Regions from separate parts of the Bacillus sp. AMCV2 genome, predicted to be linked through region 2. Evidence: predicted binding sites of a transcription regulator. Region 2 holds the regulator's gene; the other holds the start of a gene.
What was found. Region 2 encodes Rex, which represses fermentation and respiration genes when NADH is low (regulators of the CRP and FNR family bind a similar motif). Its sites were predicted from a motif close to TTGTGAAATATTTCACAA; they were not measured.

Region 1 (15,067 bases), 3.0 Mb from region 2:
CCAAATACTCAAAGTCAGAAATGGAGACATTATCGCGCAAGTAGTCGATTTCTAACACGCCGCCCTCAGGAAGCTGGTGAACTCTTACACTTTCATTAATAAATGGAAACATCTGCTCTATAAACAAAATACCATCCCCTATACATATGATTCAAATGAAAAACGGTTGTGTATGTATATCCAAGAGGTAGATTTTAGTTAAAAATTGTAATTTACTTAAAAAGGGCATAGTAGAATGACTATGCCCTTTTGGGAGATCCTTACCCCCATAGACCGAATAGACCTGTTGCACCGGCAATTTCAAAATCAGGGATAGGACCGTCCACTAGACAAGCGGCTCCGATCGAGCATGTTGCACAACCTTTGTTTTCTACAATGACAGCTTTTTTCATAATTGAATCCTCCCTTTTTTTGTTTTTCTAGCAGATCTATGTTGTACTTTTATCTTAAAACTATCAAATTACTAATTCAATACATATAATTTGAAAAAAATGTGAAAAGGAAATGATAGATTTCGGAAAAATGTAACATTTCCTAAAGGTAATTAGTGATATGATTTTCTCTTCTATATAAGGAAATGCTTTTTATGAGGTTTATCTTCAAATCTGATGAGCAATGATGGTAAGATAGAAGCAGTTGAAGTTTACAAACCGAATGATTATACTATTCAAGTCAAAGTGGAATGATGAAAAGGACGTGTCAGAATGAAGCAAGAGACACCGATAACACTCCATGTGAAGTCTGTGATCGAGGATGACGGAAACCAAGAAGTCATCGAATTCCGCACCACCGGATTTTACTATGTAAAACAAAATAAAGTGTATCTATCTTATTATGAAGAACACGACTTAGGCAAAGTCAAAACGATTGTGAAAGTAAGCGAAGGCGAAGTCCTGGTCATGAGGTCAGGCGCTGTCAAAATGAATCAGCGTTTCGTAACGGGAGCCTCCACAATTGCTAAATATAAAATGTCATTTGGTGAGCTTGAGCTGAAAACAAGCACAAAATCGATTCAATCTGATCTCGATGAAGAAAAAGGCCGTATCAGCATCGCATATGACATGCATGTCGGAGACGAGCAGGAGCATTTACATAATATGACGATCACGTATGAGGGAGGAACTCACGCATGAACATTGCGGAACAAATGAAGGACGTGCTGAAAGAAGAAATCAAAGCGTCCGTTCTGAAAGCGGGACTGGCTGAAGAAAGCCAGATTCCTAATGTTGTTTTAGAAACACCGAAAGATAAAACACACGGCGACTACTCAACGAATATGGCGATGCAGCTGGCAAGAGTGGCAAAAAAAGCGCCGCGTCAAATCGCTGAAGAGATTGTCGCTCATTTTGATAAAGGAAAGGCTTCGATTGAAAAACTGGATATCGCCGGCCCGGGTTTTATCAATTTCTATATGAACAATCAATATTTAACAAAGCTGATTCCGTCTGTACTGGAAGCGGGGGAAGCATACGGGGAAACGAACATCGGAAACGGTGAACGAGTTCAGGTAGAATTCGTATCAGCGAATCCGACGGGAGACCTTCACCTCGGGCATGCGCGCGGGGCGGCTGTCGGCGATTCCTTGTGCAACGTGCTTTCAAAAGCGGGTTACGATGTAAGCCGCGAATACTACATTAACGATGCGGGAAACCAAATCAACAATCTGGCGCTTTCTGTTGAAGTCCGTTACTTTGAAGCACTCGGATTGGAAAAACCGATGCCGGAGGATGGCTACCGCGGCGAGGATATCATTGCGATCGGAAAGCGTCTCGCTGAGGAATACGGTGATCGTTTCGTTAACGAAGAGGAAAGTGAACGCCTCGCGTTTTTCCGTGAATACGGCCTGAAATACGAGCTGGAAAAGCTTCGCAAGGACTTGGAAAACTTCCGTGTGCCGTTTGATGTGTGGTATTCAGAAACTTCACTGTACCAAAATGGAAAAATCGACAAGGCGCTTGAAGCGCTCCGCGAAAAAGGCCATGTCTATGAAGAAGACGGCGCGACTCGTTCCCGCTCCACGACGTTCGGCGATGATAAAGACCGCGTATTGATCAAGAAGGACGGCACGTACACGTACCTGCTTCCTGATATCGCGTATCATAAGGACAAGCTTGACCGCGGCTTTGATAAGCTGATCAACGTTTGGGGCGCCGATCACCACGGCTACATCCCGCGTATGAAAGCGGCAATTGAAGCGCTGGGCTATGAAAAAGGAACGCTTGAAGTAGAAATCATTCAGCTCGTTCACCTTTACAAAAACGGCGAGAAAATGAAAATGAGCAAACGGACGGGTAAAGCGGTAACGATGCGCGACCTGATTGAAGAAGTCGGCTTGGATGCCGTGCGTTACTTCTTCGCGATGCGAAGTGCGGACACCCATATGGATTTTGACTTAGATCTTGCTGTATCAACATCTAACGAAAACCCTGTGTATTATGCACAATACGCGCATGCCCGTATTTGCAGCATGCTTCGCCAAGGGGAAGAGCAGGGACTTAAACCGGCGGCAGATCTTGATTTCAGCCATATTCAATCAGAAAAAGAATACGATCTGCTGAAAACGATCGGCGGCTTCCCAGAGGCAGTGGCGGAAGCAGCGGAAAAACGAATTCCGCACCGTGTCACAAACTATATTTATGATCTGGCTTCTGCTCTGCACAGCTTCTACAACGCAGAGAAAGTCATCGACCCTGAAAATGAAGAGAAAAGCCGCGCGCGCCTGGCTTTAATGAAGGCAACGCAAATTACGCTGAACAATGCGCTTCAGCTGATCGGCGTATCGGCTCCGGAAAAAATGTAATCACGATCAAAAGGACAAAGTCTTCGGGCTTTGTCCTTTTTTATGAGAAAAACGTGTGATGTAATTCACAATCCTGGTTGCCGGGTTTTTGTATGATAAGACTGATTATTGAATCATTGAAAGGGGCAAGCCAAATGATCAACCGTCAACACATTCAATTATCGTTACAGTCATTAAGCTTGGTGGCAGGGTTTATGGTTTGGGTGCTGATTTCATCACTCATTTCCCAAATCACATTAGATATTCATTTAAGCAAGGGTGAGATTTCTTTGGTGACGGCGATTCCTGTGATCCTCGGGTCGCTTCTCCGCATTCCTTTAGGGTATTTAACGAACAGGTTTGGCGCGCGGCTGATGTTTATGATCAGCTTCATCCTGCTTTTATTTCCTGTATTTTGGATCAGTATCGCGGATTCTCTGTTTGATTTAATCGCGGGCGGCTTTTTCTTAGGGATCGGGGGAGCGGTGTTTTCCATTGGAGTGACCTCCCTCCCGAAATATTATCCGAAAGAAAAGCACGGTGTCGTCAATGGGATTTACGGTGCAGGAAATATCGGGACAGCCGTTACGACATTTGCAGCGCCGGTTATCGCTCAAGCCGTCGGGTGGAAATCAACCGTGCAGCTGTATCTGGTTTTGCTGGCTGTCTTTGCCTTACTGCACGTTTTGTTTGGCGACAGGCATGAGAAGAAGGTCAAAGTTTCTGTTAAGACTCAAATCAAAGCCGTTTACCGAAATCATGTGCTATGGTTTCTGAGCCTGTTTTATTTTATTACGTTTGGCGCTTTTGTCGCCTTCACTATCTATCTGCCGAACTTTCTGGTGGAGCATTTTGGGCTGAATCCTGCAGATGCCGGCTTGCGGACGGCTGGCTTTATTGCGGTTTCTACGCTGCTCAGGCCTGCGGGCGGATTCCTGGCTGATAAAATGAGCCCGCTCCGCATCTTGATGTTTGTTTTTGCCGGGCTTACATTATCAGGCATTATCCTATCGTTCTCGCCGACAATTGGCCTTTATACGTTTGGATCATTAACCGTGGCTGTCTGCTCAGGCATAGGAAACGGGACTGTTTTTAAACTGGTGCCTTTCTATTTTTCGAAGCAAGCGGGGATTGCCAATGGGATTGTGTCTGCCATGGGCGGATTAGGCGGCTTTTTTCCTCCGCTCATATTGGCGAGTGTATTTCAGGCAACAGGCCAGTACGCGATCGGGTTTATGGCGCTTTCAGAGGTGGCATTAGCCAGCTTTGTCCTTGTCATATGGATGTATTGGCAGGAAAGAATGAAAACACACACGGAGAGAAACAGCCAGAGCATCAACTAACACTGGGGCATTCACAAGATTGTTAGTTTTTTCTCGATGGGTACAAATCAATTCACGTTACAATAAACACACAACGTGACTTTCTTCGAGGTGAGCTCATGAATTTTCTCTCTGTTCGACCATCTGATAGTGATCTTATATCCAGCGATCTGCATGAATTGCTGGAATCGATCAGCACGAAAAGAAAAATGGAAAAACACACGTATTTGTTTCGAGAAGGAATGGATGCAGAAGAGCTTTATCTGATTCAATCAGGACTTATTGAAATCGGCAAGCTGACATCTGACGGAAAAGACCTGACGCTTAGAATCTGCCAAAAGCATGATATCGTCGGAGAATTAACACTTTTCACTGAAGAACCGAGGTATATGCTCAGTGCAAAAGTGCTAGAGGATGGCGAGGTGCTCGTCATTAATAAAAATAAGCTGGAAAAAGAATTAATCCAAAACGGCGCTTTGACATTTGAGTTCATGAAATGGATGAGCACGCACCTCCGGAAGATTCAGTCCAAAATCAGGGATCTGCTTCTTCATGGCAAAAAGGGGGCGCTCTATTCCACCCTTATCCGTTTATCAAACAGCTACGGAGTGGAGCGAAGCGACGGCATTCTGATTAACATTGTCCTGACAAATCAGGATTTGGCAAAGTTTTGCGCGGCTGCACGGGAAAGCGTCAATCGTATGCTCGGAGATCTCCGTAAAAAAGGGGTTATTTCGATAGACGAATCCGGAAAAATTATTTTGCACAAGCGGGACTATTTACGATGTGAGATTGAGTGTGAAAATTGCCCGCTGGAGATTTGCAATATTGACTGAAAAAAACAAGGACAGCGGTGTCCTTGTTTTTTTCACCTTGTGATAAACAGGCACATGACGGCAAGAAAGAAGCAGGCATTCACGATTTCCAGAATGCCAATCGTTTTTACGGGCCAATCCCTTCCATGAAAAAACCATGCCCGCAAGCTGCTCGGGATAAAAGCGAGAAACGCCCATCCTGCTCCGAAAAGAGCGGATAAAAAGGGGAGCAGCAGGTGATATCCCCATGACCAGTATGCAAATGCCCTGTTTTTTCTTTCACGAATCACCGATTTCACATAAAAGGAACTCCCGATAAAAAATAAAGCAGACTGCAAGAAAATAAACCAAGCCCAGCCGTCGAGGGTTCCCATCCCCAGCCAGCAGCTCGCAAACCCGCCCGAACAAAAGAACAAGACACCTGCAACATCATTCAATAGGGCCCGTTCGTTTTTTCGGCGGGCAAAATACATATGTATGAAAAACAGCGGCAGTAAAGAAACGCCCACCCAGATGAGAGGCGGCTTATGAAAGACCGAGATCATCAAAAAGCAGCAGGCGGGAAAACCGTAATAACACATCCACTTTTGATATGGTTTGCTTTGTTTCTTTTTTAAGGCAAGCGTAACGGGATAAACCGCTAAGTATAGGAAAAGCCAACCAAGGAAGAGCGGAATATGCCAAATAACGGGGCCTCCCTTGACCATGCCGAGTAAAAATGGAAGCAGCAGCATCGCCCACGCGCCGTGCTGCTTCGGAATCAGCGCCTTCATCGAAATCCTCCTTTTTTCTTTCATTATAAATGCAGTCACCCTCCTGATAAGTGACATTCATCATACAGGCTGTGAAATACATCACTGCTGTACAGGCTCGATCGAGCTACACTAAAGCTATCCTTAGCACAGGAGGTTTTCCTATGAATCAGTGTGACTATTTATTATTTCTGAAACAACTTCCTATGTTTAATGAAGTGCCTCTATCCATTGTCGAAACCTTGCTGAAAAACGGCACGTTTATCCGCGGCTCATGTGATCAGTCTCCATCTTTTCTTCATTCTCAATCTGTTTATATTGTATTAAAAGGCAGTGTCCGTTTCATGGACACGAGGCTCCCTGAAGGATCGAAAACCGTTGCGCTGTGGGAAAAAGGCGATGTGTTTCCGATTGATGAAAAAGGCGGGCTTTATTTATCGCCCTTTATCTCAGTCAATGCCACTTCAGACATTCTGATTCTCAACATCCCATATTACATATTTAAGAAAATGATGTCTTATCATCCGCAGCTGCAAATGAACTTTTTGGCTATGCTTCAGCAAAATGTTTTTTGTTCCTATCAATTATTTTTGCGGTATCTGCATACATCACAGGATGAAAACGCTGAGCCCGGTTCTTAAATAGAGCCGGTTTTTTTGATCTTTGAATGAAAGGCGGCTAATGACCCAAGTGTCCTCCTGAACGCAGCCTTCCTCACATCCTGTGAAAATCCTTCCTTCTCCTTTGTGTGAACGTTTTGTGAAAAAAGCAGAGTGTGTGACATAGTTCACAAGGAAACACGCTGTCCCTGTTTATAGTGAACTTAGCATCACCTGACTCGGAAGGAGTGAACTCTCATGAAGAAAAAGAAAATGAGTCCGTTGTTTAGGAGATTGAATTATTTCTCTCCTATCGAACACCATTCAAATAAACATAGCCAAACCACCCGCGAAGATCGCGATTGGGAGAATGTATACAGAAACAGATGGCAGTACGACAAAGTCGTTCGCTCCACCCACGGCGTCAACTGCACGGGTTCCTGCAGCTGGAATATTTATGTGAAAAATGGAATTGTCACGTGGGAAGGACAAAACTTGAATTATCCTTCAACAGGCCCGGATATGCCTGATTTCGAACCGAGAGGCTGTCCGCGGGGGGCCAGTTTTTCATGGTATATCTACAGCCCGCTCCGTGTGAAATATCCATACGTGCGCGGTGTGCTGATCAATTTGTGGCGGGAAGCACTGCAAGAACATCAAAATCCATTGGAAGCCTGGAAATCGATCGTCGAAAACCCTGAAAAAGCGAAGTCCTATAAACAGGCGAGAGGGAAAGGCGGTTTTGTGCGCGCTGAATGGCCGGAGGTGCTGAAGCTGATTTCAGCCTCTCTGCTGTATACAGTGATGAAATACGGGCCTGACCGAAACGTCGGTTTTTCTCCGATTCCGGCCATGTCCATGATCAGCCATGCATCAGGCTCTCGGTTTATGTCGTTAATCGGAGGCCCTATGCTCAGTTTTTATGACTGGTATGCGGATCTTCCTCCGGCATCCCCGCAAATTTGGGGTGACCAGACGGACGTTCCGGAAAGCAGTGATTGGTACAATTCCGGCTATATCATCACATGGGGCTCCAACGTTCCGTTAACGAGAACGCCTGACGCGCATTTTTTGGCGGAGGCCCGCTATAAAGGCGCTAAGGTCATTTCGATCAGTCCGGATTTTGCGGAATCCTCAAAGTTCGCGGATGACTGGCTGAGTATTCGCCAAGGGACTGACGGGGCGCTTGCGATGGCGATGGGTCATGTCATTCTGCAGGAATTTTACGTGAACCAAGAAACTGAACGTTTTATTGAGTACGCGAAGCAATACACTGATTTTCCATTTCTCGTCACCCTGTCAAAAGAAAATGGCGTATACACAGCGGGACGGTTTCTGCATGCGAAGGACATCGGGCGGCAGACAAAGCATGATCAGTGGAAGCCTGCGGTTTGGGATGAACAAACAAGTTCATTTGCCATACCCCAAGGGACAATGGGATCGCGCTGGGACGGGCAGCAGAAATGGAACCTGCACATGATTGATGAAGAAACCGGGGAACCGATTGAACCCCGTCTCTCTGTGCTGGGAATAGAGGACGAAATCGGCACGGTGCGCATCCCGTATTTTTCAAATGACGGAAACAAAGTGCTCGAGCGGGATCTTCCTATTAAAAAAATGAACCTGAACGGCGAAGAAACGTACATCACGACCGTGTTTGACTTGATACTGGCTAACTACGGCGTGAACCGGGGCATCGGTAAACGATCGGCTGTCTCCTATGATGATCCTGAGCCGTTTACGCCTGCTTGGCAGGAACAAATGACAGGAATCAAAAAAGAAGCTGTCGTTAAGATTGCCAGAGAGTTTGCCCAAAATGCGATCGATACAGACGGCCGGTCCATGATTATCGTAGGGGCCGGCATTAACCACTGGTTCAACTCCGACACGATCTACCGAGCGGTGTTAAATCTTGTTTTACTTGTAGGCGCCCAAGGCGTAAACGGCGGAGGCTGGGCCCATTACGTGGGGCAGGAAAAGCTCCGACCTGCTGAAGGGTGGCAGACGATTGCAACTGCAAAGGACTGGGAGGGCGTGCCCAAGCTGCAAAACGGCACCTCATTTTTCTACTTTGCGACAGATCAGTGGCGTTATGAGGACCAGCCGATCAGTGATTTGGCATCACCGATTGCTGCGTCATCCCGCTACAAGCACCACGCTGATTACAATGTGCTGGCCGCGCGGCTGGGATGGCTTCCGTCTTACCCGACTTTCAATCAAAATGGCATCGATCTGTATAAAGAAGCTGAAAAAGCAGGGGCAGCAACACCCGAAGACGTAGGTGCGTACGTGGCCTCACAGCTCCAAGAGAAAAAACTGAAATTCGCGATTGAAGATCCTGATAATGAAGTGAATTTCCCAAGAAATCTCTTCGTATGGCGGGCAAATCTGATCTCAAGCTCAGGAAAAGGGCATGAATATTTTCTCAAGCATTTGCTGGGGACGACGAACGGTTTAATGAATGACGATAGCGACAGCATCCGCCCTGAAGAAATCAAATGGCGGGAGCAGGCGCCGGAAGGAAAGCTCGACTTGTTAATCAATCTTGACTTCCGAATGGCCGGTACGGCGCTGTATTCCGATATCGTGCTGCCGGCGGCGACATGGTATGAAAAACACGATCTCAGCAGCACAGATATGCATCCGTTCATTCATCCATTTGCTCCTGCGATCTCGGCTCCGTGGGAATCGAAGTCAGACTGGGATATTTTCAAGGCGCTGTCAAAAGCCGTTTCCGATCTGGCAGAAGAAGTCGATATGGAGCCGGTGAAAGAAGTGGTTGCGACGCCGCTCCTCCATGACACCATGCAGGAATTGGCCCAGCCATTCGGCAAAATCAATGACTGGAGCAAAGGCGAATGTGAAGCCATTCCGGGAAAAACGATGCCGAACATCCAAGTCGTTGAACGGGATTACAAACACATTTTTCATAAAATGACTGCACTTGGTCCGAACGTTGCTTTAAAGCCGAGCGGAACAAAAGGGATGAGCTGGTCAATAGCCGATGAATATGAATCACTCAAACAGAGATTGGGAGAAATCACCTCGGACAGTGTCGCAAAGGGTTGTCCAAATATAAGTGAAGCAAAGCAGGCAGCAGAAGCGATTTTAACCCTATCATCCACTTCGAATGGAAAGGTCGCAGTAAAAGCATGGGAATCACTTGAAAACATCACGAACCTGAAGCTGAAAGACCTGGCGGAAGAACGCGAGGAAGAATGCTTTACGTTCGAACAAATTACAGCCCAGCCGAAAACGGTGATCACGTCTCCAGCGTTTTCCGGATCTGAAAAAGGAGGGCGCAGGTATTCGCCGTTTACAACGAATGTTGAAAAATTAATTCCGTGGCGGACGCTGACAGGCAGACAATCCTATTATGTCGATCATGAACTGATGATGGAATTCGGTGAAACGATGGCGACATTCAAACCGATCCTCCAGCATCGCCCGTTTCTGAGCAAGCGGCCTGATCAAGAGGGAAAAGAAATCGTCCTCAATTATTTGACGCCGCATAATAAATGGTCTGTCCACAGCATGTATTTTGATTCTCTGCCGATGCTGACGCTGTTCCGCGGCGGGCCGACCGTGTGGATGAATAAAGATGATGCAGAGGACACGGATATCAAAGACAACGATTGGATTGAATGCTTTAACCGAAACGGTGTTGTCGTCGCGAGAGCCGTTTTGTCTCATCGGATTCCTAAAGGAATGGCGTTTATGCACCATGCCCAAGACCGCCACATCAACGTGCCCGGCACAAAGCTGACGAATAACCGCGGAGGCACCCATAACAGCCCGACAAGGATACACGTCAAGCCGACACAGATGATCGGGGGCTACGCCCAGCTCAGCTACGGCTTTAATTATTACGGTCCAACGGGGAATCAGCGCGACCTGAACGTCGTCATCCGCAAGCTGAAGGAGGTCGATTGGCTTGAAGATTAAAGCGCAAATCGGTATGGTCATGAACTTGGATAAATGCATCGGCTGCCACACGTGCAGCGTCACCTGCAAAAACACGTGGACAAACCGTTCCGGTGCGGAATATATGTACTTCAATAATGTAGAAACAAAGCCGGGCATCGGCTACCCGAAGCAATGGGAGGACCAGGACAAATATAAAGGCGGCTGGACATTGAAAAAAGGAAAGCTCGAGCTGAAATCGGGCTCGAAAACCAACCGGCTTGCAGGCCTTTTCTATAATCCGAATCAGCCGTCGATTGATGATTACTATGAGCCCTGGAACTATGATTATGAAACATTAACGAACAGCCCGCAGAAAAAACACCAGCCAGTAGCACGCCCGAAATCGTCCTTGACGGGGGATTTCATGAATATCGAATGGGGACCGAACTGGGAGGATGATCTCGCGGGCGGCCACATAACGGGACTTGAAGATCCCAACGTACAAAAGATGGAGGAATCGATCAAAACAGAATTCGATGAGGTCTTTATGATGTATTTGCCCCGTATTTGCGAGCACTGCATCAACCCGGCGTGCGTCTCATCCTGTCCATCCGGCGCCATGTACAAACGCGAGGAGGACGGCATTGTGCTTGTGGATCAGAACGCATGCCGTTCATGGAGATATTGCGTCTCATCCTGTCCTTATAAAAAAGTCTATTTTAACTGGCAAACAAACAAAGCGGAAAAATGCACACTCTGCTTTCCGCGTTTGGAGGCGGGACTGCCGACCATCTGCTCTGAGACGTGTGTTGGCAGAATCCGCTACCTCGGCGTCATGCTGTATGACGCGGACAAAGTGGAGGAAGCGGCATCTGTTGAAAATGAAAAGGATCTTTACCATTCCCAATTGGACGTTTTTCTTGATCCAAATGATCCTGAGGTTGCCAAACTGGCAAAAGAACAAGGCATTCCGGCTGAATGGATAGAGGCTGCGCAGCAATCGCCGATCTATAAAATGATCATTGACTGGAAGATTGCGCTGCCGCTTCATCCTGAGTACCGCACGCTGCCAATGGTGTGGTACATTCCGCCGCTCAGTCCGATTATGAATCTCTTTGAAGGAAAAGGCAGCCGGCAATCCGCAGAAGATATTTTTCCGGCTATCGACCAAATGAGAATCCCGATAGATTATTTGGCGCAGCTGTTAACAGCCGGTGATACGGATCATATTCGGTCAACGTTAAAGAAAATGTCTGTCATGCGCCAGTATATGAGAGCGATCCAGACGAATAAATCAATCGACCCGGAACTGATCTCCAGTGTCGGCTTAACAGAACAGCAAATTGAAGATATGTATCGGCTGCTTGCGATTGCCAAATATGATGACCGCTTTGTGATACCGAGCAGTCATCGAGAAGAAGTTTCAGATTTATATGCTGAACAAGGGAGCTGCGGCTTATCATTTTCAGGCGGCCCCGGCTCCTGTTTCTAACTTTTGATAAATGAGGTGTAACAAGATGAACACCACAGACCGGCAAATGACGTTCTCCGCTCTTTCCTCTCTTCTCTCTTATCCGGATGAAGAGTGGAGAGCTGAGATTCCCGATTGGAAGGCTCTTATCCATGAAATCAGCAACCGGCAAATCCGGGAGAAGCTGCTGCACTTTTTCGAGGCGTCAGCTAGCTTTTCACCGGAAGCGCTGATTGAACACTATGTCTATACATTCGACTTTGGGAAAAAAACAAATATGTATGTCACCTACTTTAACTCGGGCGAGCAAAGGGAACGCGGCGTTGAATTGCTGCATTTAAAAAACACATACGAGCAATCCGGTTTCCTGCCGACAGAGAAAGAGCTGCCTGATTATCTGCCGCTGATGCTAGAATTTGCTGCGGCTGCAGAAATTGAAGCAGCGAGAAGCGTGTTTGAGAAATATCTGTCCAATGTGAGGGAGCTGGCATCCCGTCTCGAAAAAAATGACAGTATATACGCTGAACTGCTGCACGTGCTGCTGGCCGCGCTTGAAAACATCGGCGTACGTGAAAGCGTTGAAGGGGCTGTTCAGGCATGAGCGGGCAGATCCTCTGGGGCGTGATGCCATACATTGTATTGACAATCTTTATCGGCGGCCATATTTACCGCTACCAGCATGACCAATTTGGCTGGACGGCGAAATCAAGCGAGATGTTAGAAAAGAAAAAACTTGCGGCGGGCAGCACACTTTTTCACTGGGGACTGCTGTGCGTTGTCGGCGGGCATGTCATGGGGATTCTGATCCCGGAAGGCGTGTATGCTTCCCTTGGCATTTCAGAGCATATGTATCACAAAATGGCGATTGGCGCTGGCTTGCCGGCGGGCATTGCGGCATGTACCGGACTTGTCATCCTGACGTACAGAAGGCTGTTTGACAAAAGGATCCGCAAAACGAGCTCGCCATCCGATATCCTTACGCTCCTCCTGCTGCTGTTCATGATGCTGTCAGGCGTTGCGGCCACGTTTCTCAACATTGATTCGAAAGGATTTGATTACCGGACCACAGTCGGGCCCTGGTTCAGGGAAATCGCTTTGTTCCGGCCTGACCCCTCGTTGATGGAGAGTGTCCCGCTATGGTTTAAGTTTCATATTGTGATAGGATACGTCGTTTTTATCCTGTGGCCGTTTACGAGATTGGTTCATGTGTTCAGTCTGCCGCTCAAGTATCTGACCCGCAGCTACGTTGTATATCGAAAACGCTCGTGAAAATCCCCCTTGCAAGAGGGGGATTTTTTTATCTTGATGAAAACATAAGATATCTTCTGCCAAGGTAATGGCTGGGCGGCCGGGAATCCTGTTGTGTTTGTATTTGGAAATAACATCAAGAATGAAACGGATTTTACTCATTTTAAACCGGGGAACAGCCAGATTATGACTCAGCCTGACTAACTTGTTTCATTCCTTTCTTTCTGATCAATATCCCGTTTTATATATTTTCTCTCATCAGAATGGGTATCAAATTCACTCTATCCACCGTATTTGCAGTCACAGCGCCGCCTCTTTTTCGGCGCTTGCCGGAGTGCTGAGCGGGTTCGGCCTGCCGCTCATGTTGTCACTCGGCGTTGCCAATAGTCTTGCTTTATTTCTGCAGAAACGATGCGGATGAATTCCGTGACAGTTAGTTTTCTCTAAACTTCTCCTCCTTGGCGGAGAGGTTTTTTACTTACAAGGTTTATCGATTAGAAAAAAGAGGTAATACAGAGGTAATTGAATCAGATTGGAGAGAATCAGGATGCTGAAAAGGAGACTGGAATTTTTCTTTTTATATATGATGCTCATCGGGGCATATGTCATTTGGTTTTTTCCGGTTTCCAGGCTTGAGTTTTACGGAGGATTGCTTTGCTATATAAGCATTATTTTGTTCAGCATCTATTCATTAATTCTTGAAAACCGCACCTCGCAGCACACGCTGCTATGGATCCATATTCTTGTCTTTTTTCCAATCGTCGGCTACGTGTTTTATCTGTTTTCGGGACAGCTTTATGTAAAGGGAAAGCTATTTAAGACAAAACGAATGTACAACAGGGAAAAGCTCAGGAAGCTGTTTGACAAGGAGGAAACGCCCGAAGTGACAGGGCTTAAGGACAACCAAGAGAGGTTCTTTACATATTCCATCAGGGCTGCCCATATGAATATCAATACGAAAAGCAACATCAAAGTGCTGAAAAACGGCGAAGAAACCTTCCCGGACATTTTCAAAGCAATGAGAAAAGCGGAATCTTACATACATATTGAATACTACATGTTTAAATCAGACATGCTCGGACGCGGCATGATGGACATTATGATGGAGAAAGCGCGCCAGGGTGTCGAGGTGAGGTTTTTATACGATGCGGCAGGAAGCATTAAGCTGGCAAGAAGAGATATTATGAGAATGAAACAAGCGGGGGTGGACATCGTACCGTTTTCTCCGCTGAAATACGGGTTTTTCAACCAGAAGCTGAATTTCAGAAATCACCGGAAAATCGTGATCATCGATGGGAAAACCGGTTTTGTGGGCGGATTAAATGTTGGGAAGGAATATATCAGCAGAGATCCGTACATCGGATTTTGGAGAGATACACACCTGCGGCTTGAGGGGGAAATTGTGCAAACGCTCCACGCTATCTTTATGCTGGATTGGGAATACGTCTCCAATGAAGTGCTAATTGATCAAGAGGAGTACAATACCCCGGTTCCCGTGGAAGGAGGAGGCATTTATCAAATTGTCGCGACAGGCCCTGACATGAAGGAAAGCATGAGCGACCTTTATTATGAAATGATTTCTTCAGCGCAGAAATCAATATGGATCGCCACGCCCTATTTTGTCCCCAATGAATCCATTCGCACGGCGCTAAAAGCAGCGGCGACAAAGGGGGTAGAGGTAAGGGTTATGGTGCCGGAGAAGAACGACAGCTTTTTGACCCAATACGCTTCGAGATCCTATTTCCCGGAGCTGCTCCTTGAGGGCATTGAAGTGTACTCCTACCAAAAAGGCTTCATGCATCAAAAAGTCATGATCATTGATGGCGATCTCGCCTCCGTCGGTACCGCGAATATGGACATGCGCAGCTTTCAGCTCAACTTTGAAGTGAATGTGTTCTTCACGGATGCCGAAGCGATCCGAACCCTTGAGACCCATTTTGAAGAGGATATGCAGGAAAGTGAAAAGCTCAGCCCTGTCGGCTTTTATAAAAGAGGCGTGGCTGACCGGACAAAAGAGTCATTTGCCCGCCTGTTTTCAGGTGTTCTGTAAGAAAAAAGAAATCTGATCTTTCAAAACAGCCCGTGTATAGTATAATTGAGAAATATTATCAGTTATTTATACATTGGGGGAAGATAGGGTGCTGCGGCAATTTTTTTCATATTATAAACCATATA
Region 2 (15,067 bases):
TCCTTCACACCGCTTATAATCTCAAGCTCCTCGTCACTGACTTTCACAAAATCACTTACAGCGATCGCTTTTTTCGCAACACTTACAAACTCTGAGACTCTTCCCCTCCATAAATCTTCACGGTAGTTAGGGTCAAACGAAATAAACTGTCCATTGTCTTTCGCAATCGACATCAGCCGTAAATAGGCTGAGCAAAACGGATCGGATAACAGTGCCGTCGCAGAACCGAAATGAAGAATTTTCGCTTCGTTTAGTTTTTCCTGGTCAATATCCTCCAGCGTAAACAAAGCGTCCGCGCCTCTATTAAAAACAAAGTCACGCTCTCCATTTTGTTTTAATGAAACAAAAGCAAGCGTTGTAGGCGCTTTCTCATCCATCACCAGCATAGAGGTATCGACATGTACAGCGTCCAATGTTTGCTTCAGAAAATACCCAAATGGATCCTTTCCTACTTTTCCGCTGAAAGCGGCGTCTCCGCCCAGCTTAGCAATTGCTGCTGACACATTCGCCGGTGCCCCGCCGGCACTTTTCAGGAAATGGCGCCCTTCCATTAAATCAACGTCAACATCGGTACAAAAGAAATCAATCAACAATTCCCCAATACAAACTACAGAATGACTACGCATATTATCACACTCATTTATAAAGTCTAGATTACAGTCTCAGTATATTACTTTCTGCCATAAATACAACATTGAATATTAAAAATTTTACATATGTTTATCTCGCAGACCTTTGCTCCAGCTCAGAGATGATGTGTTTATATCTTTTTTCCGTTAAAGGATAGAAGGCGATAAGAATAATAGAAAGCAAAATGAAAAATCCCGGAATCAAAGCATTCATATTTTTAATGGCATTCAATGACGCAACTGTCTGGTCTGTATTCGCCACATACCCGGCGAACCCTAAATAAATGGCCGAAAATGACCCGGCTAATGCAACACCCAGCTTATTAATAAAGCTCATGCTCGAAATCACCACACCATCCGCGCGAATTCCGGTTTTCCATTCCGCATAATCAACACAATCCGCAACCATTCCCCAAGCAAGCGTATTTAAAGGCGTTGTGAAAAATCCTGAAGCGAAAAGCCAAATGAAAATGAGTGGAATTGAAGAATACGGCGTAAAATGCAGGCCGGCATAAGAAATAAGCGATAGAGCTGCCGTGATGATCATGACTTGTTTTCTGCCCCACTTCTCAGAAAAGAAAGGAATAAACAAATTGCTGATCAGCGCTGCTCCGAAAAATAAAACGATGCCCATAAACACGAACTCTTTATGGTTTACGTTATACGTAAAATAATACACCATCGTGCTGAGCTTAATATTAAACCCGATCGCAAAAGCCAAAAATGATGAAATTAACATGAGCAAGGGTTTGTTTCGGAATAAAACGGATAATGTCTTTTTGATCCCTTGTTTGTTTCTCTTTTTAGGCTGAATCCGCTCCCGTACAGTAAAGAAACTGAATAGATTCAAAACAATGCTAACCGCCGCATAGATGAGCGCAGTCATTTGAAATCCAAACGCCTGATCCTCTCCTCCGATAGCAGTTGCAAGCGGTGTCGCACAGGAAATGGATAAAAGAATGCCGATATACACCAAAATCATCCGGGTTGTGGTCAGAACCGTTCGTTCCTCCACCGAATTCGTCATCCGCCCCGTTAAGCTGTTCACCGGGATCGTTTGCATACTAAAGGACATCCCAAGCAGAATATAAGTGACATACGCATATACCATATTTCCGGTCTCACCAAAATGAGGCGTCGTGAAACATAAGAATGTGAATAGCGCAAAAGGAAATGCCACCCACAGCAAATATGGTCTTGCTTTTCCCCACCTTGTATTCGTTTTATCTAAAATCAATCCCATGATCGGGTCAAAAATAGCATCCAGCACACGCACAACAAGAAACAAAGTTGCGATCACCGCAGGCTGAATGCCGCCGACGTCTGTATAATAAAATAATAAGTATGCGTTTACAAACTGAAAGATAATATTATACGACATATCGCCGAATCCATAACCGATTCGTTCAAACCAGGACAGTCCGGTACTGGATTTTGACTGATGCTTCACTTTCATTGCCGTTACTTTTTCTGTTTCAATCATCATTTCCCACCCCAAGAATCCGTTTTCATTTCCAGTAAACAAGAGGGAGAATACGAAGATCCTCCCTGTTCACTCAGCGATTTGGATACACCATCACTTTTAAACATTCATTCTTAAATTGAAGCGCCCGCTCCATCGCATCTTGCGTCTGCTCCAGCGAATATTGGTCCGTTACTAGATGCTTCGTGTCCACAATGCCTGAAGCAAGAAATTCGATTCCCTTCGGATACGTATTGGCATAACGGAAGATCCCGTAAATATCAATCTCATTATCCGCAATAAACGGTACGTTGAGCGGAATCTCGTTCTGTGAAGGCAAACCGACAATCGCCAATTTTCCGCCCCGGCGCACAGAAGCCAGTGCGGATTGCAATGCCGCTGGATTCCCTGCTGTTTCCCAAGCAACATCAACGCCTCTATCATTCGTGATCGTTTTAATCTCTTCAAGTGCATCCTGTTCACGTATATTAATAATGTGAGTCGCTCCCATTTTTTTCGCAGCTTCTAACCGCAGCGGCTCTAAGTCGGTGACAATGATTGTGCCTGCCCCAAATGCTTTAGCTGCGGCAACAGCCATTAACCCAACAGGGCCCATCCCCATAATCGCAATCGTTGATCCGGGCTGTAGCTTCGTTCTGGCCGCCGCATGGATGCCGACAGAAAACGGCTCGATCAAAGCAGCATCTTCATAAGAAAGTGAGTCTGGGATTAAAAAAACAAAGTCCTGACGCATTTTAATATATTGGACAAACGCGCCGTCTACCGGCGGTGTAGCCAAAAACTGTACATCCGGGCAAAGATTATAGCGCCCTTCTTTGCACGCTTCACAGCGCCCGCACGTAACACCCGGTTCTACAGCGACGCGGTCTCCCACCTTGAATTGATCGACAGATGATCCGACAGCGGCAATTTCACCCGCACATTCATGCCCAAGGATAAATGGTTTTTCCACAACATAGTTGCCTATTCGGCCATTTGTATAGTAATGCAGATCAGATCCGCAAATTCCGACAGCCATCACCTTAATCAACACTTCATCATGATTGATATCAGGCAGAGGCAATGTTTCAATTTTGATCTCTCTTGTGTTGTGCATAACAGCCGCTTTCATGTTTTGAGGTACTGTGTGAGTCATTTGGCAAGTTCCTTTCTTTAGAAAATAAAATGTAAGTGCATACATTTTTGTTTTCTCTGTTACTGCCCCCATTTTATCTGCTTTTCAACACGTTCAACAGCCTTTCCTGCTGTATAAAAGGACAGCGGCACTGTACTTTTATTTTTTCATATACAAAAAACGCTGGATTGATAAAATAGTACTAATAGGAGGTGCAGGCTTATGGCTGAACTTGAAAACCGAAAACAATTTGCACAACTGCTGGCACCTGGCGTCAAAACGCTAAAACTTCATCCTGATTATAAAGTCAGAAGGAAAAAGAATGAAAAAACAGGACAGTCTTACATAGATAAAATCGCACTCCAGCTGGGAGTCTCCCCAAACACGATCAAAAGCTGGATCGGACAGATGGGGGCAAACTACATTCCCGGAAGAATCGACGACGGAAAACTGTTCGGAATGATCTGGATCATTCTCGAAAAGACCGACTTGGATATCGAGTGGTTGACCGACTTGCTGGAAGCCACCACTATCCCAGTCATCAAACCCGCATTGCCTGTATGGGCAGCATCCTGTTTGAAAAAAGCGAAAATACTGCGAAAAGACGGATTATTCGGGGCTCCGAGTGAAGGCGAAATTGAAAATGTAGTAAAACGGCTGTTTCATGACAGACCCGGCCATGAAACGAATGCGCTTACAGAACAGCCTATCACTCATAATTTACCCTCACGCTGGTCCGGACGCTTTATCGGACGCAGCTTTGATATGGAAGCGATACGGCAATGGATGCTTTCTCCGTCACCAGTCTGTTTAATCACCGGCTGGGCTGGTATGGGTAAAACCACAATCGCTCTTGAAGCCGCCTATTCCTGTGTCGACGATACTTCAGATTGGCCGGCGTTCAACAGCATCATTTGGGTCAGCGCTGATTGGAAAGGATTGAGCTTTAGCGATTTTTTAAATACGATCGCCTATCAGCTCGGACGCACAGAACAAATCGATAAATCAATCAATGAAAAACGATTCGTCGTCCGCAATGCGTTAGCTAATTACACTAGAGAAAAACCGATCCTGCTGATCGTTGACAGCATTGATACTGCAGAACGTGACATTCATGAATTTATCACCAGCCTTCCGCAAGGCGTGAAAGTTCTCCTCACAGCGCGGGAAAACGTAAAGCAAACTTATCGGGAAAGCTTCGGAGAAATGACAGCTATTCAGCTGAGCGGCCTTGACCAAACAGATGCCTTGGATTTTTTTCAGCAAGAAGTGCACCGATGCTTACAAACATGCAACATTCAAAATAAACGGGAAAAGCTGGAGCAGCTGTTACATCTATCATCTGACCTGAAAAACGAATTCATTTCAGCGACTGCCGGAAACCCGAAAGCCATGGCACTCAGCATTGCCTATATGTCAGACGATGACATCCCCGCTCAGCAGCTGATTCATGAGCTTGGAAAAGCAGGCTACTCACTGCTGGAATTGTTTGAATTCCTCTTTGGCCGCACCTGGGATAGATGCAATGAAGATACGCGAAAGCTATGGCAGACGCTTTGCTTTTTCAGCAAGCAGCCTGATGAAAAAAGCCTGGCGGCAGCAGCCGGATTAGACGCCCGCCGTTTTCATTACGCTATGGAACAAATGCGGTCATATGCGCTGATTCAGCCGGAACGAAGCCAAGGCAGGATACAATACTTAGCGCACCAAACCGTTGTCGCTTACGGAGAACAGCACTTGTCCGAACAGCACGAATATGAAAAAGAAGCCCGCAATCGCTGGGCGCACTATTATGTTGATTATGCCGAAACCCATTTAAAGCGGGAACAGCCCAACTCTATCTATTGGAGCTACCTGCTGGGACGGAACTTAGATCAAATGAAACAAGAATGGCCAAACATCTTAAAGGTCATCCAATGGGCAAGTGAAACTGAACAAAAAGAAATCCTAATCGAACTCATCACCCGCATTAGCCATTTTCTAAGCAGAATCAACCTGCCCTTGCGAATCGAATACGGACGCAAAGCCGCCGACGCCGCCCATCAATTAGGCCAACACACACGAGAAGCGTACTTCCGAATCGACACAGCAGGCTGGGCTCTGATGGAAGTCAATGATTTAGACAGGGCCTTACAGCAAATTGAATCCGGGCTGAGGATTCTGGAACAATCAGACGCTCACGATGCCTATGATCTAAAGGTTTGGGGACACGCACTCAAAGCAAGGCTTTTTTTAAAAGACGGGCAACAGGAAAAAGCAGAGACCATTTTAAACGAAATCGAAAATCAACCGATTTCCCCTACCATTCAACACAGAGTTCTATTGGTTCGCGGTGACTTAAGCTTTGCGAGAGGTCATCATGAAGAAGCCATTCAATTATACGAAGCGGCAAATGAAATCAGCTCCACGTACGGCGGCGAAAAAACGATAGAAGCCTATTTCAATCTAGGTGTCGCTTACGTGAAATGTGGTCAATTTGAGAAAGCGGAAGAAGCCTTTGAGCAAATGCTCTATGACAAACATAACGCCAATCAGGTTGAGTTGATCTATTATTTTTACGGGATGGCGCAGCTGTTGTACCGTAAAGGAGAGAAAACGAAAGCGATAGAATCTAATCAAAAGGCGATTCGTTTGATTGATTCGTGGGAGCCTGCGATTGGGATTCGGGGAGAGGTGGAAGAACTGGCAATGGTGATTAAAGAAAACGACTAGTACGCATAATAGTTCTGTCAGCAATCTCACTCAGTTTCTTTATTATAAATAGGAAAGGCCAACTGAAGTTGCAGTTGGCCTTTCGTTTCTTATTAAGGTCTACAAATTAAGGTCTACAAATGTACTGAACCAGGTTTTCTCGTATTTATCCTTTCTCTTATAAAGGAAAGCGTATCATTTGCCAGCTTTTTGCGACAAAGAACAATACCGGAATGACCACAATTGTAGACATATCTTGTGGGTTTCCCCCAGCTTTCCCATAAATAATCTGCATCTTTTAAGTCAATATACTGATCATGTTTAGCAGAAATCAGCAGAATGTTATCTTTATTAACTTTCGGCAAGGCTTGACTAGGATCTGTGATATTCCAATATTTTGTTAAATCTTCATAGGTCACACCATTTTGTTCTAATTCTTCTCTTATGAATTTACCTGGGATCGTGTTCCATATTGAATAAGAAAGGCGATTGGCATAAAAGATTGATACCACTACATCAATTTGGGATTCTAGGGTTGCAATTAGATTAGTAACCCATCCCCCTAAGCTTACCCCCCCTATGATAACAGGGCCTTTTTTATTTGCTTTTATCCAGTGAATTAATGCCCGTAAATCGACAATGGCCTGTCTTGTCGACTCAATTGTACGATCAATATTTGCACTAATCATCAACTCGCCACTATACAGTGAATTTTCTGGTTCTCTTTCAAAATGGTATGGAAGAGAATAATAATACATATTCCAGCCTAAATCGTTCATTATACGTTTATGAAATATTTTTTTGATTCTATCGAACGAATCCATGCGCCAGCCGTGTACAAAGATGACATTGGGTTGATCTATATCATTTTTATTTAAAAAAACCTCCCCTTTTAAAGTATCATTAACAGGATTCCCTGTTTGAATTAAGGATTCATAACGAAATGTTCCAACCCTATAATTTTTTTTAGATTCATTCAAGTCCATTGAAACATCAGCTATATTTGCACTGTAAAATTCCTCTCTATCATCGATATCGGCTGCAATAGCAGCAGAAAAATGTTTATCTTTGCTTCTTTTTCTGTGTAAATCATATAAAGCCAAGCGATCTATCATTTCTGAAAAATGCACTATTAAGTCCTCCTTGGTAATCATAAAAAACTAATATTAGATTTAATAATTGGAATGTCGGTCTCCATAGAGTAGGGATGAATATTATCAAGATGTTGGTGGAAGAACCTAACTACAGCGCCAGTGAATTTTTGAGAATCAGATTATTCTGCCGTTCTATATATTTAACATACATCGTCTTAGTAGCTAAAAAGCAGCACAAATAGAAAATTTAAAAGGATTTCTCTTTGACAGTGTTTTGCTTTTAGAAACGTCTAAGAGTGTTGGTGACACTATTTATTTAGATAACTGGGGCTTTTTTGTCTTATGAGAGGATACCATCTCCTGTCTGCATTAGGGAGAGAAGTAACAGAGGTTTGGACGAATAATTTTTAAACCCTTTTTATAATCATAACAGAAATGCAGTTTACTGAAGTTACAGTAAGCCGTTTGTCAAAGAAGACGTACACAGGAATCTGAGCCGGTAGAATTTTGTATTTTGGTCAATTGAATAATTCATATCGGGATTATCAAAACTATTGAAAATCGATATAGAACAGTGCTGAAAAAATCAAACTACGAAAGACAGAAAAAAAGAAGCCTCTCACAAGCTCGGTGAACTCATGAGAAGCCTCGAAAATTTATAAATGGATCAATAGGGCATCAAAAATGAGGTCCATTGCCGACAAACCTTTGTAAATCAAGGTTTTTTTGTCGGTTTTACATCATACCGCCCATACCGCCCATGCCGCCCATGTCAGGCATTCCGCCGCCAGCGTTTTCTTCTGGCTTGTCAGCGACAACGGCTTCAGTTGTTAAGAACATTGCAGCTACAGACGCAGCGTTTTGAAGAGCTGAGCGTGTAACTTTTGTTGGGTCAACGATACCTTTTTCGATCATGTTTACCCATTCGCCAGTTGCAGCGTTGAAGCCTACGCCGATTTCTTCGTTTTTGAGGCGTTCAACGATGACAGATCCTTCAAGACCCGCATTGTGTGCGATTTGACGGATTGGCTCTTCAAGCGCGCGAAGCACGATGTTGATACCTGTTTGAGCATCGCCTTCAGCTTCAACTGCAGCGACTTTGTTATATACGTTGACAAGCGCTGTACCACCACCGGATACGATGCCTTCTTCAACAGCTGCGCGAGTTGAGTTCAGGGCGTCTTCGATGCGAAGTTTACGCTCTTTCAGCTCAGTTTCAGTCGCAGCGCCGACTTTGATGACAGCTACGCCGCCAGCAAGTTTTGCAAGACGCTCTTGTAATTTTTCTCTGTCGAATTCAGAAGTTGTTTCTTCCACTTGAGCGCGGATTTGAGTCACGCGGGCAGAAATTTTGTCTGTTTCGCCAGCGCCTTCAACGATTGTTGTGTTTTCTTTAGTAACGACAACTTTAGAAGCGCGTCCCAATTGAGCGATTTGAGTAGATTTCAGGTCAAGGCCAAGATCTTCTGTGATGACTTCTCCGCCAGTAAGGACAGCGATGTCTTCAAGCATTGCTTTACGGCGGTCACCGAAGCCAGGAGCTTTAACAGCAACTGCGTTGAATGTGCCGCGAAGTTTGTTCACAACAAGTGTTGCAAGTGCTTCGCCTTCAACGTCTTCAGCGATCAGAAGCAATGGTTTGCCTTGCTGAACAACCTGCTCAAGCACAGGAAGGATTTCTTGAATGTTTGTGATTTTTTTGTCTGTGATTAAGATGTAAGGATTGTCAAGAACCGCTTCCATCTTATCAGAGTCAGTTACCATGTAAGGAGACGCATATCCGCGGTCGAATTGCATACCTTCAACAACTTCAAGCTCAGTTGTGAAGCCTTTAGACTCTTCGATTGTGATAACGCCGTCGTTTCCTACGCGCTCCATTGCTTCAGCGATAAGGCTTCCGACTTCCTCATCAGCAGCAGAGATCGCAGCAACCTGAGCGATAGACTCTTTGCCTTCGATTGGCTTAGAAATTTCTTTTAAGTTTTCGATCGCAACCGCTACAGCTTGTTCCATCCCTTTACGCACGCCTACAGGGTTAGCGCCTGCTGTTACGTTTTTAAGGCCTTCACGGATCATTGCTTGCGCAAGAACTGTCGCAGTTGTTGTACCGTCACCGGCAACGTCGTTTGTTTTGCTGGCTACTTCAGCAACAAGCTTCGCACCCATGTTTTCAAACGCGTCTTCGAGTTCAATTTCTTTAGCGATTGTTACACCGTCATTTGTGATTAACGGAGAACCAAATTTTTTCTCTAGAACCACGTTGCGTCCTTTTGGTCCTAAAGTTACTTTAACAGCATCAGCAAGTGCATCGACACCGCGAAGCATTGCGCGGCGAGCTTCTTCACTAAACTTAATTTCTTTTGCCATGTTTACAAGACCTCCTCAAATGTTTTAAGTATTGTTTATTTAAGAATTAGCCGATAACAGCTAAAATGTCGCTTTCACGTAAGATTAAGTATTCAGTACCTTCATATTTCACTTCAGTACCTGCGTATTTTGAGAAGATAATGCGGTCGCCCTCTTTTACTTCTAAAGCAACGCGCTCTCCGCTTTCTAACACGCGACCTGAACCAGCTGCCACGATTTTGCCTTCTTGCGGTTTTTCTTTTGCAGAATCCGGCAACACAATTCCGCTGGCAGTTTTTTCTTCAGATTCTACGAGTTCAATGACAACGCGATCACCTAATGGCTTTAACAATGTAATAACCTCCTCAATAGTATGAATATGTAATTTTAGCACTCAGCACTAAAGAGTGCTAACACAATTCTTATAATAAAGAATCTCCCTTCCAATTTCAAGTGATAAGATAAAAAATTTTTCACGCTTACATCATTCTTTTCCGCTCCCTTTTCCGTTAGCTTTTTCACCCCCGTACCGATTATGTTACAATAGCTGTAGATGAACGAAACCCACTTAACAAAGGAGTACATACCATTTGAGAAAACAGTATTGGTTTATTATTTTGACATATATCATCATGCAGTTTTCCGCATTAATCGCGATTCCCTTGTTATTTAAATTCGGTTATGCCGGAGGACAGCCTACAAATGAAAATATGCTGCATGCACAAGGATTATGGTCCGTCATCAGCTTTATCGCCTGTCTCCTTATTGTTCTGCTCATTCTGAGAACCGTTCCGAAAGAAACGCTGCGAAACGGACAGAAGGACTCAATCGGACTTTCTATCCTTTGGGCGATAGCCGGTTTTTTCATTGCCCTTTTCTCTCAAGGAATAGCAGGCTCTATTGAATATTATGTTTTTGGCATCGGAAGAGAATCAGAAAATACACAAGCGATTCTGGATGTCATTCAGGCAGTCCCGCTCATGATTATCGTTTCTTCCATCGTCGGGCCTATATTAGAAGAAATCATCTTCAGAAAAATCATTTTCGGCGCGCTGTACGAAAAAACGAATTTCTTTTTTGCAGGACTGATCAGCTCGGTTATCTTCGGTATTGTTCACGCTGATTTGAAGCATCTCCTTCTATATACAGCAATGGGCTTTACATTTGCATTTTTATATGCGAGAACAAAACGGATATGGGTGCCGATTTTCGCCCATTTAATGATGAATACATTCGTCGTCATCATGCAGCTTGAGCCTGTTCGGAATTACCTTGAACAGCTGAGCACACAAATGCAATTGATTATTGGAGGATTATTTTTATGAGAAACCCGGTAGTTTGGGGAATGATCTACTTTGCCGTAGGGTGCATCTTTACTTATCTTGCCGCAAGCTCGCCAGGCAGCATGTGGTCATTTTACTCCATCCTGCTGATGGTGTTCGCCGCTTACAACATCAGCATTTCTTTTAAGATGTTCGCCTTTTCATTTAAAATCAAAAAGAACCAAAAATAAAGAAAATCCATTTCTCGCATGAGAAATGGATTTTTTATTATTGCCCAGAAGACACGTCCCGATCGGCTGCACTGCTTTTCTGTGCTTTCCGATAAGCGGCCTTCGATATAAGGATACTGATTTCATATAAAATCAAAAGCGGGACTGTGACCATCATATGGGACAGAAGCTCAGGCGGTGTAATCAGGGCTGCGATCACCAGCAGCGTAAAATACGCATACTTTCTGATTTTCGCCAAGAACATCGGTGTCACAATTCCGAGCCTGGTCAAAAACATGAGGATGACCGGCATTTGAAACAGCAGTCCAAACGGAATCGTCAGCTGCAGAAGAAAATGAAAATATTCATTAATTCCGATCACCTGATTGACATTCAAGTCCTGAGAGATCCGCTTCATAAAATCAACAACAAAAGGAAATAAAATATAATATGAAAAAGATAAGCCCGCTAAAAACAGCAAAATAGAGATCGGAATGTAGCTGAGCGTTACTTTGCGCTCTTTCTCATAGAGACCCGGGCTCACAAAAGCCCAAAGCTGATAAAGAATAACCGGCGAGGTCAGGACTATGCCGATGATAAACGCAAACTGCATAAACACATAAAGCGGGTCTGTCAGGTTAAACGCGTTAAGCGTAAGCTGCTTCGCTTCATCTGTTTCTTGCAGATACACAATAATCGGCTTTGCTAAAAAAAATCCAGCAATAAAGAAAACGACAAACGCCAGCGCTACAATCAGCAACCGTTTTCGAAGCTCAGCAATATGCTCCAGCAGCGACATTTGATTCACTTTCATTCGTGTCATCCTAACTTACTGATCTTCTTTCTTTTTTTCCTCTTCATCACTCGTTAATCCTTTAGTAGCGTTTTTGAATTCACGAAGTGTGTCTCCCGCTGCTTTCCCCAATTCAGGCAGCTTTTTGGGACCGAAGATAATCAGAGCAACGATTGCGATAACAGCAAGGCTTCCAGGACCGATCGGCATATTTGGGCTCCTCCTTTCCCTCTATTCGATTTCCTCTAAAACTGAGTAATGCTTCAAAAAATAAACCAGTGACTGAAGCTCAACTGCTAAATCTATATGATGAATTCGAATGTGTTCCGGCACATTCAAACGGGCCGGCGTAAAATTAAGGATTCCCTTGATTCCTAATGCGACCAATCTGTCTGTAATGGATTGAGCGGCAACTGCTGGCACTGTAAGAATGGCAACTGATTCATCTTTTACGTGTTGTTCAAGGTCATCAAGGTTATAGACGGGCACGCCGCCTACCTCAGTTCCTATTTTACTCTCATTTATATCAAAAGCCATAGAAATTTTTGTGTTATTATTTTTTGTGAAATTATAGTGAAGAAATGCCGTTCCCAAGTTCCCGACACCAATCAAGATGACGTCTGTCATCTCGTCCTGATCAAGCGTTTTTCGGAAAAAAGACAGCAAATAATCCACATTATATCCGTATCCTTTTTTGCCAAGAGCTCCAAAATAGGAAAAATCCCTCCGAATCGTGGCAGAATCAACCTTTACGGCATCACTGAGTTCAGCGGATGATACACGCTGTTTTCCAGACGCATGCAGATTCTTTAAAAAGCGATAGTAAAGCGGCAGCCGTTTCGCCGTCGCCTGCGGAATTTTTGATTGATCCTTATTCATTTTTGGTCCTCCAAATTATACTCGGATAGTTCTCTTTTAAAGTCACCGTTTTTCCCGCCTGTCTTCTCCAGCAAGAAAGTAGGGCCGATGACCATCCCCTTATCAAGGGCCTTGCACATATCGTAAACGGTAAGAGCGCACACCGATGCAGAAGTGAGCGCTTCCATTTCCACACCTGTACTCCCTTTCGTTTTGACCTGTGCTTTTATATGAAGTATAACTTCTGCTTCTTTTATTTTCCAGTCAAACGATATATCTACCCCGCTCAATGAAAGCGGATGGCACATCGGAATGATATTCGACGTTTGCTTTGCGGCCATAATGCCTGCCACCTGTGCGACAGCCAGTACATCTCCTTTGCCGATATCGTGACTCTGTATTTTCTCGTACACCTCATTCTTCATGTGTACGCTTGAAACAGCCGCCGCAGTACGGACAGTCGAAGATTTTTCGCTGATATCCACCATCTGGGCTCTGCCCTGTTCATTAAAATGAGAAAATCCATTCATACTAAAACGCTCCTTAAACAGATCATACACTATTTTCTTCTCTATGTCTTATATGGCCAATGTATTGTTTGCTGACTTCTGGTTCATAAGCTACACTTAACTTATTATAGCAGAGGTGAAATAATATGATGATCTTACAAATTAATCAGCTGTCCAAATCGTTTGGTGCTGATACTATTTTAAACAATATAAAGCTGGAAGTCAGAAATCGTGATCGCATCGCCATTGTAGGAAGAAATGGCGCCGGAAAATCCACGCTCCTTAAAATTATCGCAGGCCAGCTTTCGTATGAAAAGGGCGAAATTATTAAACCGAAAGATATTACAATGGGATATCTCGCCCAGCATACTGGCTTGGATTCTAAGCTTACCATAAAAGAAGAGCTGCTGACTGTTTTTGACCACTTAAAAGCAATGGAAAAGGAAATGCGGGCTATGGAAGAAAAAATGGCGGCAGCTGACCCGGGTGAATTAGAAAGCATCATGAAAACCTACGACCGCCTTCAGCAGGAATTCAAAGATAAAGGCGGCTATCAATATGAAGCGGATGTAAGATCTGTGCTGCATGGTCTCGGCTTCAGCCATTTTGACGATTCTACACAGGTTCAAAGCCTCAGCGGAGGCCAGAAAACAAGACTGGCTTTAGGTAAGCTTCTGTTAACACAGCCTGATTTGCTCATTCTCGATGAGCCGACAAACCATCTGGATATTGATACGCTTACCTGGCTTGAGCATTATTTACAAGGCTATTCAGGCGCCATCCTCATCGTTTCGCATGACCGCTACTTTTTGGACAAAGTGGTAAACCAGGTATACGAGGTATCAAGAGCAGAAAGCAAAAAGTATCACGGCAACTACAGCGCTTATCTCGACCAAAAAGCCGCGCAGTATGAAAAAGATCTTAAAATGTATGAAAAGCAGCAGGACGAGATTGCAAAGCTGCAGGACTTCGTAGACCGAAATCTGGCGAGAGCCTCTACCACCAAAAGGGCGCAAAGCCGCAGAAAGCAGCTTGAGCGAATGGAAGTCATGTCAAAACCGCTTGGCGATGAAAAATCCGCAAACTTTCATTTTGATATTACAAAACAGAGCGGAAATGAAGTCCTTCGTGTTCAGGATCTCACAATCAGCTATGAAAACCAGCCGCCGCTTTTAACAGAAGTGTCATTCATGCTCACAAGAGGAGAAAGCGCAGCGCTTGTCGGTCCTAACGGCATTGGTAAATCGACATTGCTGAAAACATTAATAGACACCCTAAAACCAGATCAAGGAACGATCTCATACGGCTCAAATGTCAGTGTCGGCTATTATGATCAGGAACAGGCTGAGTTGACTTCCTCTAAACGTGTCCTTGATGAGCTGTGGGACGAGTACCCCGGGCTTCCAGAAAAAGAAATCAGAACGTGTCTCGGAAATTTCTTATTCTCCGGAGATGATGTGCTGAAACCAGTTCATTCACTGAGCGGAGGCGAAAAAGCAAGATTGGCTCTAGCTAAGCTGATGCTTCAAAAAGCCAACTTTCTCATCCTTGATGAACCGACGAACCATCTGGATTTAGACAGCAAAGAAGTTCTCGAAAACGCGCTGATTGATTATCCAGGCACACTGTTATTTGTCTCACATGACAGATATTTTATTAACAGAATCGCCACAAGAGTATTGGAGCTTTCTTCAAGCCATATAGAGGAGTATCTGGGAGATTACGATTATTATACAGAGAAAAAAACAGAGCAGCTTGAATTGGAGAAAATAAATCAGCAAGAGGAAACTGAAAAAACGCCAGCTACAGTGAAATCTGACTCCAAACGTTCCTACGAGGAAGAAAAAGAATGGAAAAAGAAAGAGCGCCAACGACTCCGTCGGATTGAAGAAATTGAAACCACTGTTCAAACCATTGAAGAGAACATCAGCCGCAATGATGAATTACTATGTGACCCTGAAGTCTATCAGGACCATGAAAAAGTACAAGCTATCCATGCAGACAATGAGAAGCTTAATCAGGAGCTGGAATCTCTTTTGTCCGAATGGGAAGAACTAT

Region 1: a site for Rex is predicted at 6,444-6,461, ahead of AC0OMA_RS19045 (nitrate reductase subunit alpha). Genes of this name have one in related genera too.

Annotation. Positions count from the first base shown of each region.
Region 1 is NZ_JBVYIB010000002.1:3,681,398-3,696,464, reverse strand. It holds gene albA (subtilosin maturase AlbA) at 1-127, opposite strand, end outside; gene sboX (bacteriocin-like protein SboX) at 152-304, opposite strand; gene sboA (subtilosin A) at 261-392, opposite strand; gene AC0OMA_RS19075 (YwiB family protein) at 705-1,133, shown strand; gene argS (arginine--tRNA ligase) at 1,130-2,800, shown strand; gene narK (nitrate transporter NarK) at 2,935-4,122, shown strand; gene fnr (fumarate/nitrate reduction transcriptional regulator Fnr) at 4,221-4,937, shown strand; gene AC0OMA_RS19055 (YwiC-like family protein) at 4,970-5,689, opposite strand; gene arfM (Crp/Fnr family transcriptional regulator ArfM) at 5,833-6,309, shown strand; gene AC0OMA_RS19045 (nitrate reductase subunit alpha) at 6,526-10,212, shown strand; gene narH (nitrate reductase subunit beta) at 10,202-11,665, shown strand; gene narJ (nitrate reductase molybdenum cofactor assembly chaperone) at 11,691-12,245, shown strand; gene narI (respiratory nitrate reductase subunit gamma) at 12,242-12,913, shown strand; partial or broken gene AC0OMA_RS19025 (YitT family protein) at 13,105-13,310, shown strand; gene cls (cardiolipin synthase) at 13,440-14,942, shown strand; gene AC0OMA_RS19015 (ABC transporter ATP-binding protein) at 15,031-15,067, shown strand, end outside.
Region 2 is NZ_JBVYIB010000002.1:654,589-669,655, reverse strand. It holds gene AC0OMA_RS03575 (carbohydrate kinase family protein) at 1-626, opposite strand, end outside; gene AC0OMA_RS03570 (MFS transporter) at 721-2,112, opposite strand; gene gutB (sorbitol dehydrogenase) at 2,186-3,247, opposite strand; gene gutR (glucitol operon transcriptional regulator GutR) at 3,449-5,938, shown strand; gene AC0OMA_RS03555 (alpha/beta hydrolase) at 6,052-7,047, opposite strand; gene groL (chaperonin GroEL) at 7,747-9,378, opposite strand; gene groES (co-chaperone GroES) at 9,425-9,709, opposite strand; gene AC0OMA_RS03540 (CPBP family intramembrane glutamic endopeptidase) at 9,948-10,682, shown strand; gene AC0OMA_RS03535 (YdiK family protein) at 10,679-10,870, shown strand; gene tatC (twin-arginine translocase subunit TatC) at 10,908-11,672, opposite strand; gene tatAY (sec-independent protein translocase protein TatAY) at 11,679-11,852, opposite strand; gene AC0OMA_RS03520 (redox-sensing transcriptional repressor Rex) at 11,874-12,521, opposite strand; gene moaC (cyclic pyranopterin monophosphate synthase MoaC) at 12,518-13,030, opposite strand; gene AC0OMA_RS03510 (ABC-F family ATP-binding cassette domain-containing protein) at 13,156-15,067, shown strand, end outside.